Regions from separate parts of the Pseudomonas sp. TE3786 genome, predicted to be linked through region 2. Evidence: predicted binding sites of a transcription regulator. Region 2 holds the regulator's gene; each other region holds the start of a gene.

Region 1 (4,144 bases), on a different contig from region 2:
GAACAGGGCTTGCAGCTGTGCCGGCTCCGGCAGCAGGCCGGGGGCAGGAGGTTGGCCCAGTTGGGTGCGTTTCGGGTCGACGAAGCGTGCGCCAGGCAGATGGCCTTCGGCGTAGCGGGCGGCGCTGGTGAGATCGACCAGAATCAGCTCCGGCGCCTGCAGGCGCGGGGCGAGGTCAGCGGGTTCGAGGACCAGGGGCAAACCAGAGAAGGCAGACATGCATGGCCTCCGAGCCAAATGATAAGGGGGCCAATTGTAGCGGAAAGGTTAGCGCCCGCGTTTGGCAAAGCTGCCGAGCGCCCGTTCGATGCATTGCGAGATCTTGCCGAACGCCTGCACGCAGGGGTCGCTCAGCGGCGCGCCCTGTTGGTCGACCACCAGCAGCATGACCACTTTGCCGTTGTTGGCCAGTGAGCGGAGCAGCATATGTTCGCTGGGGAACAAGGCTTTCAGGGTGCCGGGCATGAGTGCGGAAAACTGGGCAATGTTTTCCGGGCTCAGGCGTAATTGCCCTGGTTGCGCCAGCAGGCGCTTGAGCACCTGGCTGTTGGCGGGGTCGAGGGTCAGCGCCTGAGCCTCCTTGGGCAGGCCGACGGTTTGCTGAGTGAGCAGGCGGGTCTGGGTTTTATCGCTCAGCAGGACCAGGGCGCGGCTCATGCCGCAGGCATCCAGGGCATCGCGGATGCAACTGGTCAGTTGCAGCAGATTGGCGAAGGCGCTCGGCTCGCGCAGCAGCTCACGGCAATGTTGTTGCCAGGCGGGCGAGATGTCTTTGGCCACTGGTGGCGGCGGGGTCGCTTGCAGGCGACGGGCATCCCAGGGCCAGAGCAATGCTTGGGCCGGGTGCCATAGATCGCTGGCGGGGTATTGATGCGCACTGTTTACCGCCTGCTGGTGGGTCAGTTGCTGCAGCTCGGCCAGCGACACCTGCAAGTACAGCGCGGTAATCCGTTGCCAGCGCAGGCTGTGGGCGCTTTTCCAGCCGGCGTGGGCGCTCAGCGCCAGGGCGTTGGCGAACACAATGGTGTTGCCGGGCTGGGTCAGCCAGCGCGACAACGCCGGGTCGGCATCCAGCAGCTGTTGCTGATGCAGCGGCTCTTCATTGTTACGCGCAATGTGCAGCGCCTTGGCCAACAGGCGGCGCTCGGTGGCCAGCAGGCGGTAGGCCTGAATGATCCATTCCGGCAGGTGCCAGTGTCTTGCCAGGGCCAGGCACAGGGTGGGTAGTGATACCCCGAACAGCTCGCGCTCGACCTTGTGCGTAGGTTCGCCCAGGCCCAGCACGCGCTGTTCCCATTTCTCGATCAGGTCGGGGTGGGCTGCGGCCAAAGGCCATAGTGGGGCCAGAAACAGCAGGCTGCTCCAGTGGATCTCCTGCCACAGCCGCGCCAGGCGATTGGCAAACAGGCCGCTGGCCTGTTGTGAGGCGTGCAGGCTGATCAGCTGGATTTGCCGCAGCGGCTTGGGAATTTTCTCCTCGGCCAGCACCGGCAACATATTGAGAAGATCTTCTGTGCGCTTGAGGCCCAGGCGGCTGATGGCGACTTCCAGGCTTTCGGCGGGCTCGCTGAGGCTGTTGTTGCTGCGGTTGGCTTCACGCAACACCAGCAGTGCCAGGGACGGGCTGCCCTCAATACGCTCGGCCACTTCACGCAATGACGTGCTGCTGCTGACCAGCGAACGCCGCACCCGCTCGTGGGTCGTTGCCAGGATTGGCAGGCGAACACTATCGAGATGCTTGAGCCAGGTTTTCAGGCTGGAGGGTAGCGGTGGCAAGGTCGGCATGTGGTTTAGCCCATTGGCTTTTAGCCTTAACTGGCTATAGTCTGGCGTATAAGTTCCGATAATTAGAAGGGCTGATTTTAATAACCCTTCTCTTGGCTGTGTCTTCCTGGCTTTCTAAGTAAATCTCTTATGGCAAAAATCATTGGCATCATTGTTGTGTTCGCCTCGGTGCTGGGCGGATATGTGTTGTCCCACGGCAAAATCCCCGCACTGATCCAGCCCTTTGAGGTGATGATCATTGGTGGCGCGGCACTGGGTGCTTTCCTCCAGGCCAACCCTGGCAGCACCACCATGACCGTGCTGAAGAAGTCGCTGAAGATGTTCAGCTCGCGCTTCACCCATGCGTTCTACCTCGAAGTGTTGAGCATGCTCTACGAGATCCTCAACAAGAGCCGCCGCGAAGGCATGATGGCCATCGAGGCCGATGTCGAAGACCCCGGTGCCAGCGCCATTTTCAGCAAGTACCCGGCGCTGCTCAAAGATGAACGAATGACCGCTTATGTTTGCGATTACCTGCGCATCATGTCCTCCGGCAATATGGCACCCCACGAGTTGGAAGGTCTGTTCGATATGGAGCTGGCCAGCCTCAAGGAAGAACTCGAACACCCCTCCCACGCGGTTACCCGCATCGCTGACGGCCTGCCGGGCTTCGGTATTGTTGCGGCGGTACTGGGTATCGTGGTGACCATGGCCCTGCTGGGCCAGGTCGAGCAATCTTCCCTCGGCCAGCACGTAGGGGCGGCGTTGGTGGGTACCTTCCTCGGTATTCTTGCCGCCTATGGTTTTTTCGGCCCCTTGGCCACCTCCCTGGAGCACGATGCCAAGGAAGAGTTGAACGTCTTCGAAGCGATCAAGGCCAGCCTGGTGGCCTCTGCTTCGGGTATGCCGCCATCGCTGGCCGTGGAGTTCGGTCGCAAGGTGTTGTTCCATGCCCACCGCCCGAGTTTCAGCGAGCTGGAACAAGCGATTCGCGGTCGCTGATAGATGGATAACAACCAACCCATCATCGTTAAACGCGTCAAAAAGATTGCCGCTGGACATCACGGCGGTGCCTGGAAAATCGCCTTCGCCGACTTCGCCACGGCAATGATGGCGTTCTTTCTGGTGCTGTGGCTGATGTCCTCGGCCACGCCCGAGCAGAAGAAAGCCATTTCCGGTTACTTCCAGGACCCCGTCGGTTTCAGCGAAAGCGCTAGCCCCTATGTGATTGACTTGGGCGGCACGCCAACGCCGGCACCGGACAAAACCCTGAATCCGGAAGTGAAGGACGCCAAAGCGGCCACCGACACCACCTCAGACACCGACAGTGATATCGCGCCCAGCGAAACACAGGCCGAGAACATTGCGGAAAAGCTCGAGAGAGAGCGCCTGGAACTGCTGCTGCAAGAACTGCAGAACAAGGTCGACGAGAACCCGCAGCTGCAGCGGTTCAAGGACCAGATCCTGTTTGAAATCACCCAGGACGGCCTGCGCATCCAGATCATGGACGCCGCCAACCGGCCGATGTTCGACAGTGGCAGCGCGCGCTTGCAGCCGTACTTCGAAGACATCCTGCTGGCCATGTCCGACACCATCAAGGCGGTGCCGAACAAGATCAGCGTCAGCGGCCATACCGATGCCAAGCCCTTCGTCGGCCATGGCGACTACGGTAACTGGGAGTTGTCGGCCGAGCGTGCCAACGCCGCGCGCCGCACCCTGGTGGCGGGCAGCTATCCGGATGAGCAGGTTGCCCGGGTCGTGGGCTATGCCTCCTCGGCATTGTTCGATCGTGCCGACCCGCTGAATCCGGTAAACCGGCGCATCGACATCATCGTGCTGACCAAAAAGGCTCAGCGGGCGATCGAGGGCGAGCAGGGCGCGGAAGGTGAAGCCAAGCCAGCAGGCGGCGCAGCGCCACCCGGCGCGGCGTCAGGGACGCCCACGGGGTCGGTCCCAAGCTCGCCGGTTGCGACGCCTGAGCAACAGGCAAAAATGCGCGAGAAGCTTAATGTCTTCGAAGGTGGTGCACTGAAGCTCGACGACAGCAAAGAAAACTGAGTGGGCTTCGCTGGGCGCAGCCCAAGCGTTGAGTCAAATCAAAAGGCCGCGTATCGACGCGGCCTTTTGCATTTCAATAATCCTGCTCAGGCAGGGTTGAGAGGATATGCCGGTAACTGGCCATCCGCTGCGGCTGGATACGGCCATCTTCCAGGGCCTTGAGCAGCGCGCAACCTGGCTCGCGGTCGTGTTTGCAGTCGCGGAAACGGCAGTGACCGAGCAGGTCGTGGAACTCGATAAAGCCGGCTTCGACATCATCGCGGCTGACGTGTACCAGGCCGAATTCACGGATGCCGGGGGAGTCGATCAGTTCGCCGCCGCC
Region 2 (4,144 bases):
GTGCAACTGATCGAGCAGCGCTTCAAATTCGTCGTCGGTGATTTCGTCGCCACCACCGCCAGCCGCCGGTGCGGCGCTGGCAGGGGCCGGGGCCGGGCTAGCCGGTGTAGCCGGTGCGGCAGGCGCACTGGCGGCAGCGAACTGGCCTTTGCCATGCAACTGGTCGAGCAGCGATTCAAATTCGTCGTCGGTGATTTCATCACTGCTGGCCGCAGCGGCAGGCGCTTTGGGCTCGTCGTGCAGGGCATCGAGCAGTTGCTCGAATTCGCTGTCAGTGATGTCACCAGAAGCCGCCGCAGGGGCTGGCGCTTCGACTGCTTCGGGTTCAGGTTCAGGCTCGGCAGCGGCCGCCGATTCAGGCGCGACACCAGCAAGCTCTTCGGCGCTTTGCGGTTCGGCCAGGCGCGACAGCGCGGCCAACAGCTCCGGCGATGCCGGGGTTGGTGTCGCGCGTTCACGCACTTCGGAGAACATGCCGTTAACGGCATCCAGTGCTTCGAGCACAACGTCCATCAGCTCCGAGTCAACGCGCCGCTCACCCTTGCGCAGGATGTCGAACACGTTTTCGGCGATGTGGCAGCACTCCACCAGCTCATTGAGCTGGAGGAACCCGGCACCACCCTTGACGGTATGGAAACCGCGGAAAATCGCGTTGAGCAGGTTGGAGTCATCCGGGCGGCTTTCCAGCTCGACCAGTTGCTCCGATAGCTGCTCAAGAATTTCGCCGGCCTCTACCAGGAAGTCCTGGAGGATTTCTTCATCGGCGCCGAAGCTCATCTGTGTGCTCCCTAAAACCCAAGGCTGGATAGCAGATCGTCTACATCGTCTTGATTGGAGGCGACGTCTTCACGCTTATCGGCATGAATCTGCGGACCTTCACCATGAGAAGGCTCTTTTTCTTTTTCTTGTTCAGCACGTAGTACCGCATGGTCGTGCTCAATACCGGCAAAACGATCGACTTGACTGGCCATCAGCACCAGTTTCAGCAGGTTGCCTTCCACTTCGGTAACCAACTGGGTAACCCGCTTGATTACCTGACCGGTGAGGTCCTGGTAATCCTGCGCCAGCAGAATGTCGTTGAGGTGGCCGGACAACTTGGCGCTATCACGCTCGCTGTTAGCCAAGAACAACTCGATACGTTTTGCCAACTCGCGGAATGCCTCAGCGCCCAACTCGCGGCGCATAAAACGGCTCCAATCAGCGCTCAACGTGCCAGCTTCGGAATGCAGGTCATTCACCAGCGGCGCGCTCTGCTCCACCAGATCCATGGTGCGATTAGCCGCTTTCTCGGTCATGGTCACAACATAGTTCAGGCGTTCGGTGGCATCGGTGATCTGCGACACTTCCTTGGCATGAGGTACACGGGGGTCGAGCTGAAAGTTGACGATGGCGTTGTGCAGCTCACGCGTCAGTTTTCCCACCTCGTGATAAAGCCCGCGATCACGAACTTTATTGAGCTCGTGGATAAGCTGCACCGCGTCGCCAAAATTACCTTTTTCAAGGCTCTCAACGAGCTCGCGGGCATTGGATTTTAAGGACGACTCAAGGTCGCCCATGGGTAGATCGTCGTGCGCCATAATGCCCCCACGGCTGGTATCAGCCGTTAACACGCTCGAAGATTTTTTCGATCTTCTCTTTCAGGACCTGGGCTGTGAACGGCTTGACTACATAGCCATTCACCCCGGCTTGCGCCGCTTCAATAATCTGGTCGCGCTTGGCTTCGGCGGTAACCATCAGCACCGGCAGGTGCTTGAGACGATCATCGGCACGCACCGCGCGGAGCAGGTCGATACCGGTCATACCCGGCATGTTCCAGTCAGTCACGAGAAAGTCGAAGCTGCCGCTATGCAGCATGGGTAGAGCAGTAGTCCCGTCATCTGCCTCAGCGGTGTTGGTGAATCCCAAGTCGCGCAAGAGGTTCTTGATGATCCGTCGCATCGTTGAGAAGTCGTCAACGATGAGGATTTTCATGTTTTTGTCCAAGTCGACCTCCGTACAGTCCTAAACGCACCCAGCACCTGGATGCGCGTTGAATCGAGAAACTGGCAGTACCGCTCAGCTAGCGCGCCACTCGCTCAAGCGTGCACGCAAACGAGCGGCACACTGGCTATGCAACTGGCTGACCCGCGATTCGCTGACCCCCAGCACTTCACCAATTTCCTTGAGATTCAGTTCTTCGTCGTAATACAGCGACAACACCAACTGTTCGCGCTCCGGCAGTCCGGAAATGGCCGCTGCCAATGCCGATTGGAAACGTTCATCTTCCAGATCGCGCGAAGGCTCGAAGTGGGTAACGCCAGCGTCTTCGCGCAGACCTGTGTGTTCGCCGTCCTGAAGAAGGTCGTCGAAACTGAACAGGCGACTGCCCAAAGTGTCGCCAAGAATGCCGTAGTAATCCTCGAGACTCAATTGGAGTTCGGCCGCAACTTCTTGATCTTTAGCGTCTCTGCCAGTTCTGGCTTCAATTTTTCGGATCGCGTCGCTGACCATGCGACTGTTGCGGTGCACCGAACGAGGTGCCCAGTCGCCTTTGCGCACTTCATCCAGCATAGATCCGCGGATGCGAATGCCGGCGAAAGTTTCGAAACTGGCACCTTTGGTGGAGTCGTATTTTTTCGACGCTTCGAGCAGGCCGATCATGCCGGCCTGGATAAGATCTTCCACCTGCACACTGGCTGGCAGACGTGCCAGCAAGTGGTAGGCGATGCGTTTGACCAGTGGGGCGTAACGCTCGATCAACTGGTGCTGGGAGTCCTGCGCCTGTGCCTTGCTATACATACGGAGCCCATTGCCTGATGTCATACGGCCGTGTCAGCAAGCGGTTGCTGGACCAGACGCTCCACGAAGAATTCCAGATGTCCGCGCGGATTGGCTGGTAACGGCCAGGTGTCGACCTTCTGCGCGATAGCCTTGAAGGCCAGAGCGCACTTGGAACGAGGGAAGGCCTCATAAACTGCGCGTTGCTTCTGCACCGCCTTGCGTACCGATTCGTCGTAAGGCACTGCGCCGACGTACTGCAAAGCGACATCAAGGAAACGATCAGTCACTTTGGTCAGCTTAGCAAACAGGTTGCGACCTTCTTGCGGGCTGTGGGCCATGTTGGCCAGCACGCGGAAACGGCTCATGCCGTGGTCGCGATTGAGCAGTTTGATCAACGCGTAGGCGTCGGTGATGGAGGTGGGTTCATCGCACACCACCACAATCACTTCCTGGGCCGCACGGACAAAGCTCACCACCGCATCGCCGATACCGGCGGCGGTGTCGATCACCAATACATCGAGGTTGTCACTGATATCGCTGAACGCCTGGATCAGGCCAGCGTGTTGCATGGGCGTGAGTTGCACCATGCTCTGGGTGCCGGACGCCGCCGGCACGATACGGATACCGCCCGGACCTTGCAGCAGCACATCACGCAATTCGCACTCACCACTGATGACGTCCGCCAGCGTGCGCTTGGCCGACAGCCCCAGCAGCACGTCGACGTTGGCCAGGCCCAGGTCGGCGTCCATCAGCATCACTCGCCGACCCAGATCAGCCAGGGCCAGGGATAGATTGACCGAGACATTGGTCTTGCCGACGCCACCCTTGCCGCCGGTCACCGCGATCACCTGTACGGGATGCATACCCATGTTATCCACACACCTTGTCTAGCTTCGACTGGGGCCACTTGGCTGGTTACGTTCAGGTTGCCCTTAGAGGGCGACCGAAACGCCTGAAAACTTTATTGCTCGAACGCTGACCTGGCTGTTCAGCCTGCTCGGCGCGCCGGATTCTGATACAGCCCGGCGAACATATCGGCCATCGCATCCTCGCTGGGATCCTGTGGCGCCTGCAGGCTCACTGCCCGGCTCACCAACTGGTGGCTGCGTGGTACATGCAAATCATCCGGAATCCGTGGACCGTCTGCCAGATAGGCTACCGGTAGATGCTGGCTTATAGCCAGACTTAATACTTCACCCAGGCTGGTCGCTTCATCGGCCTTGGTAAGGATACAGCCACTCAGGCCGCAGCGCTTATAGCTATGGTAGGCGGCCTTGAGCACTTGGCTCTGGCTAGTAGCGGCCAAAACCAGATAATTTTTCGATTTGACCCCGCGACCGGCCAAGGTTTCCAACTGCATGTGCAGGGCCGGATCGCTACCTGG
Region 3 (4,144 bases), on a different contig from region 2:
CACGCCGTTGTAGCCGTTGCCACTGGTGTCTACGCGTTTGTATTCGCTTTTGAGGATCACGGTCGGGGTCACGTTGTAGTTCAGGCCATAGGTCCAGGAGGTCTGGCGGCCGTCGTCTTCGTCCAGTTGGGCGTAGGTGACGTGGGCCAGGAAGTCGCCGAAGCGGCGGCCACCCATCAGGTAGAACGCGTCGGTGCTGCCCTGGTCATCGGCTTCGATGATGCGGCTGGTCCACTCGTTGGCGGTCAGCCAGGTACCGTTGTCGTACTGGTAGCCAATGGAGGTGAACTTGCCTTTCTGGTCATCCAGCTGGTTCAGCGGGATGGTGGTGGTGGTGCGGAACGGGGTGGTTACGCGAGCGGTGATATCGGTGTTGATATCAGCCTCGGTATAGCCCACGCGCACGGTACCGAAGTCATTGGTGGCGAGGCTGACGTTGGCGGCGAAAATCTTCTTGTAGTCGATGTCGTAGAGCTCATCGGCGGCGAAGATATTGCGGTTTACCGCTTGGCCACCAGCGACCTGGAAGGCCACCGAGCCAAAGGACAGCGGCAGGGTGTAGATGGCGTCAGCGCCTTCGTAGTTGCTTACCTGAACCTGGCTGTAAACCTCGTCCGGCAGACGCAGCCACGGGTAGGTGAAGCCCACGTCGAGGGTTTCCGAGTACATGTACACCGGGCTGCGCAGGCGGCCAGTACGCAGCATCAGGCCGTCGGTGGCCTGCCAGGACAGGTAGGCCCACTCCAGGTTGGCTTTCCAGTTGTCCTGCTCAGGCTTGGCAGTGGCCTGCACGGTAACGCCGACGGTGTCGGTGAGGCCGTACTGGAACTGGCCGCCGAGCTTGGACAGCTGGTCGCCGCGCCAGGAATCGTTGGTCTGGCCGTTCACGCCGTAGCTACGGCCGTCGTCTTCGCCGCCCAGGTGGGTGATGCCGGCGGTGCCGAAACCATTGAAGCGGTATTCGCCCTGGTCAAGGGCGAACGCCGACGAACTCGCTAGGCAGGCAGCGAGGGTGAGTACTCGAAGTTGGATCATTCTGGTGCTCTCGTGTTAAACGCGGAATTGGGCCGTAGCGGCGCGCAAATGGTCCCCGGTGCTGACCAGTTGTTCGCCAAGGCGTGCGGTCGCATCGGCCCCGTGTGTGGTTGCTTGCGTATCCTTCTGCAACACTTCTGTGTCTTTCTGAATCGAGTTGGACAGGCCGATCTGCTCCTGGGTGAACTGGGCGATCCCGGCATTCAACTCGTCAATCTGGCGAACGGCCTGGGCAATGGCTTCCAGGGTCTGGGTGGCGGTGACCGAGCGTTCGATGCTGGCTTGGGCCTTTTCCCCGTTCAGGGTCATTACGTTCAGCACGCCGTTGGCACTGCTTTGCAGGCGCTGAATGATGTTCTGGATTTCGGCGGTGGAGGCGGCGGTCTTTTGCGCCAGGTTGCGCACCTCATCGGCGACCACGGCAAAACCACGTCCTTGCTCGCCGGCCCGGGCGGCTTCGATGGCCGCGTTAAGGGCCAACAGATTGGTCTGTTCGGCAATGCTGCGGATCACGGTAAGCACCGAGCCGACTTGCTGGGTTTCTTCTTCCAGCTGCTCCATGGCCTGCACCGCTCCCATCACGCTGCTGCCCAGGTCGCTGATGCTGGAGGACAGGCTGCCTATGTTCTGCCGTGCGCTTTCGGCCTGCTTGGAGGCGGCACCGGCTTCCTGCGAAGCCTGTTGCGAGCGCTGCGCGACCTCCTGAATGCTACCGGTCATGGTGGCGATATCGCGGCTGATGGAGTCGGTGTGGCCCTGTTGCGAGCGGGCGTTTTCTTCGGCGCCCTGAGTCAGCCGGTACAGCTCCTTGGACATGCCCCCCAGCGGGCTGGCGGCATCGACAATCTGGCGGATGGTGCCCTGCAGTTTGTCGAGGAAGCCGTTGAACAGTTTGATCATCGCGCCGATTTCGTCGCTGGTTTCGACGTTTACCCGGCGGGTCAGGTCGCCGTCGCCGCTGGCGATGGCTTTCAACGAATCGATCACGCCGTGGATATTGCTCATCACGCTGCGGATCACCATCACCGAGCCGATGCTCACCAGCAGGATCAGGGCGATGCTCAGGCCATAACCGACGCGGGTGGTGGTGGCGTTGTCGGTGCGGGTTTGCGCCAGGCTGGTCTGGAAGTCGTCATAGGCGTGGCTGCGAAATTGTTCGCCGGCCTTTTGCGCCGCTTGCAGGTCGGTGGCCATGCGGTCGAGGTTGGGGCGCAGGTCTTCAAAGGCGGTGCCTTTGAGCAGTTGTTCGGTGGCCGAGAAGGCGTTGTCGGCGTAGCCCTTTACCGCGCTGGTCCAGGCGCGCAGTTCTTCGCCGCGTTGCGGCTGGTCCTTGGTCAGGGTTTGCAGGGCTTGCTGTTTGCTATTGATCTCATCGAGCACCTTGCGGGCATCGTTGAGGGTTTCCATTTCGCCAGCGGCAACGGCGCTGTTGAGCAGGCCGGGAATACGCGAGAACTGGAAGATCACCGCATCGGCGTTTTCCAGGGTCGGATAACTCTGTTTCTCCAGAGCCACCAGGCGGGTGTCGTTATTGCTCAGCTGCACCCCGGTGTAGATCACGAACAGCAATAGGCCGATGAGCGCCACGGCGGGCGGCAGCGAAAGCTTGAGGGTCAGCGACATATTTTTGAACATGGACAGATTTTTCCCGACTGCGCAGATGGCAAAAGTAAACGAATGATACGTTTTCTCTTTTATTGGTCACGAGTTGACCATTGTATCGACTGGTTCACAGTTTTTATCGGCCATTAATCGGGTAACTGTAATTTTCAACAGATCCGCTGGTCAGGTTGTCTGTAGGGCTTTTCAGTTTAATTTATAGGGGTGATGTCAAATGGCCGCCATCTCCTGTGAACGTCCATAAAAAAACGCCCCGAAGGGCGTTTTTTAAATTCCGCTAGCGCGGTGAATTACAGGCCGTTTTTGGCTTTGAATTCACGACGACGACGGTGCAGAACCGGCTCGGTGTAGCCGTTCGGTTGCTTGGCACCTTCGATCACCAGCTCCAGGGCAGCCTGGAATGCGATGTTGTTATCGAAGTCTGGAGCCAGTGGACGGTACAGCGGGTCGTTGGCGTTCTGACGGTCAACCACCGGGGCCATGCGTTTCAGGCTGGCCACGATCTGCTCTTCGCTGGCGATGCCATGACGCAGCCAGTTGGCCAGCAGCTGGCTGGAGATACGCAGGGTGGCGCGGTCTTCCATCAGGCCGACGTCGTTGATGTCCGGCACCTTCGAGCAGCCGACGCCCTGGTCGATCCAGCGCACTACATAACCCAGGATGCCCTGCGAGTTGTTGTCCAGTTCGTTCTGGATTTCGTCTGCAGACCAGTTGGTGTTGGCAGCCAGCGGGATGCTCAGAATGTCGTTGATCGAAGCACGGGCACGCTTGGCCAGTTCGGCCTGACGGGCGAACACGTCAACCTTGTGGTAGTGCAGGGCGTGCAGGGCTGCGGCGGTAGGCGACGGTACCCAGGCGGTGTTGGCCCCGGCCAGTGGGTGAGCGATTTTCTGCTCAAGCATGCCGGCCATCAGGTCGGGCATGGCCCACATGCCTTTACCGATCTGCGCGCGACCTTGCAGGCCGGTGGCCAGGCCGATATCGACGTTCCAGTTCTCGTAGGCAGCGATCCACTTCTCGGACTTCATGGCCGCTTTGCGCACAACGGCACCGGCTTCCATCGAGGTGTGAATTTCGTCGCCGGTACGGTCGAGGAAGCCGGTGTTGATAAACACCACGCGCTCGCTGGCGGCTTTGATGCACGCCTTGAGGTTGACGGTGGTGCGGCGCTCTTCGTCCATGATGCCGACTTTCAGGGTATTGCGCGGCAAGCCCAGAACGTCTTCAACGCGGCTGAAGATTTCGCTGGTGAAAGCGACTTCTTCCGGGCCGTGCATTTTCGGTTTAACGATATACACCGAGCCGGTACGGGTGTTCTTGCGGCTGGTGTTGCCGTTGAGGTTGTGCACCGCGATCAGGCTGGTGAACAACGCATCCTGAATGCCTTCGGGAATTTCGTTGCCTTGGGCATCGAGAATCGCCGGGTTGGTCATCAGGTGGCCAACGTTACGCACGAACAGCAGGCTGCGACCGTGCAGGGTCAACTCGC

The links. The regulator FliA, encoded in region 2, starts transcription of late flagellar genes. The targets are predictions, from matches to a motif close to CTAAAGTTTNNNNNNNNNNNGCCGNTAA.
Region 1: motA (flagellar motor stator protein MotA) is a predicted target of FliA. The motif match lies at 1,820-1,847, and genes of this name have one in related genera.
Region 3: ACVW0Y_RS13950 (methyl-accepting chemotaxis protein) is a predicted target of FliA. The motif match lies at 2,774-2,801, and genes of this name have one in related genera.

What each region holds. Positions count from the first base shown of each region.
Region 1 covers NZ_JBSRZF010000032.1:14,325-18,468, forward strand. The annotation lists gene ACVW0Y_RS23100 (rhodanese-like domain-containing protein) at 1-219, opposite strand, end outside; gene ACVW0Y_RS23105 (HDOD domain-containing protein) at 268-1,785, opposite strand; gene motA (flagellar motor stator protein MotA) at 1,915-2,766, shown strand; gene motB (flagellar motor protein MotB) at 2,770-3,822, shown strand; gene rsgA (small ribosomal subunit biogenesis GTPase RsgA) at 3,896-4,144, opposite strand, start outside.
Region 2 covers NZ_JBSRZF010000005.1:160,744-164,887, reverse strand. The annotation lists gene ACVW0Y_RS08225 (chemotaxis protein CheA) at 1-777, opposite strand, end outside; gene ACVW0Y_RS08220 (protein phosphatase CheZ) at 789-1,577, opposite strand; gene ACVW0Y_RS08215 (chemotaxis response regulator CheY) at 1,597-1,971, opposite strand; gene fliA (RNA polymerase sigma factor FliA) at 2,056-2,802, opposite strand; gene fleN (flagellar synthesis regulator FleN) at 2,799-3,638, opposite strand; gene flhF (flagellar biosynthesis protein FlhF) at 3,749-4,144, opposite strand, start outside.
Region 3 covers NZ_JBSRZF010000011.1:106,619-110,762, reverse strand. The annotation lists gene ACVW0Y_RS13955 (hypothetical protein) at 1-1,035, opposite strand, end outside; gene ACVW0Y_RS13950 (methyl-accepting chemotaxis protein) at 1,051-2,670, opposite strand; gene ACVW0Y_RS13945 (malate synthase G) at 2,946-4,144, opposite strand, start outside.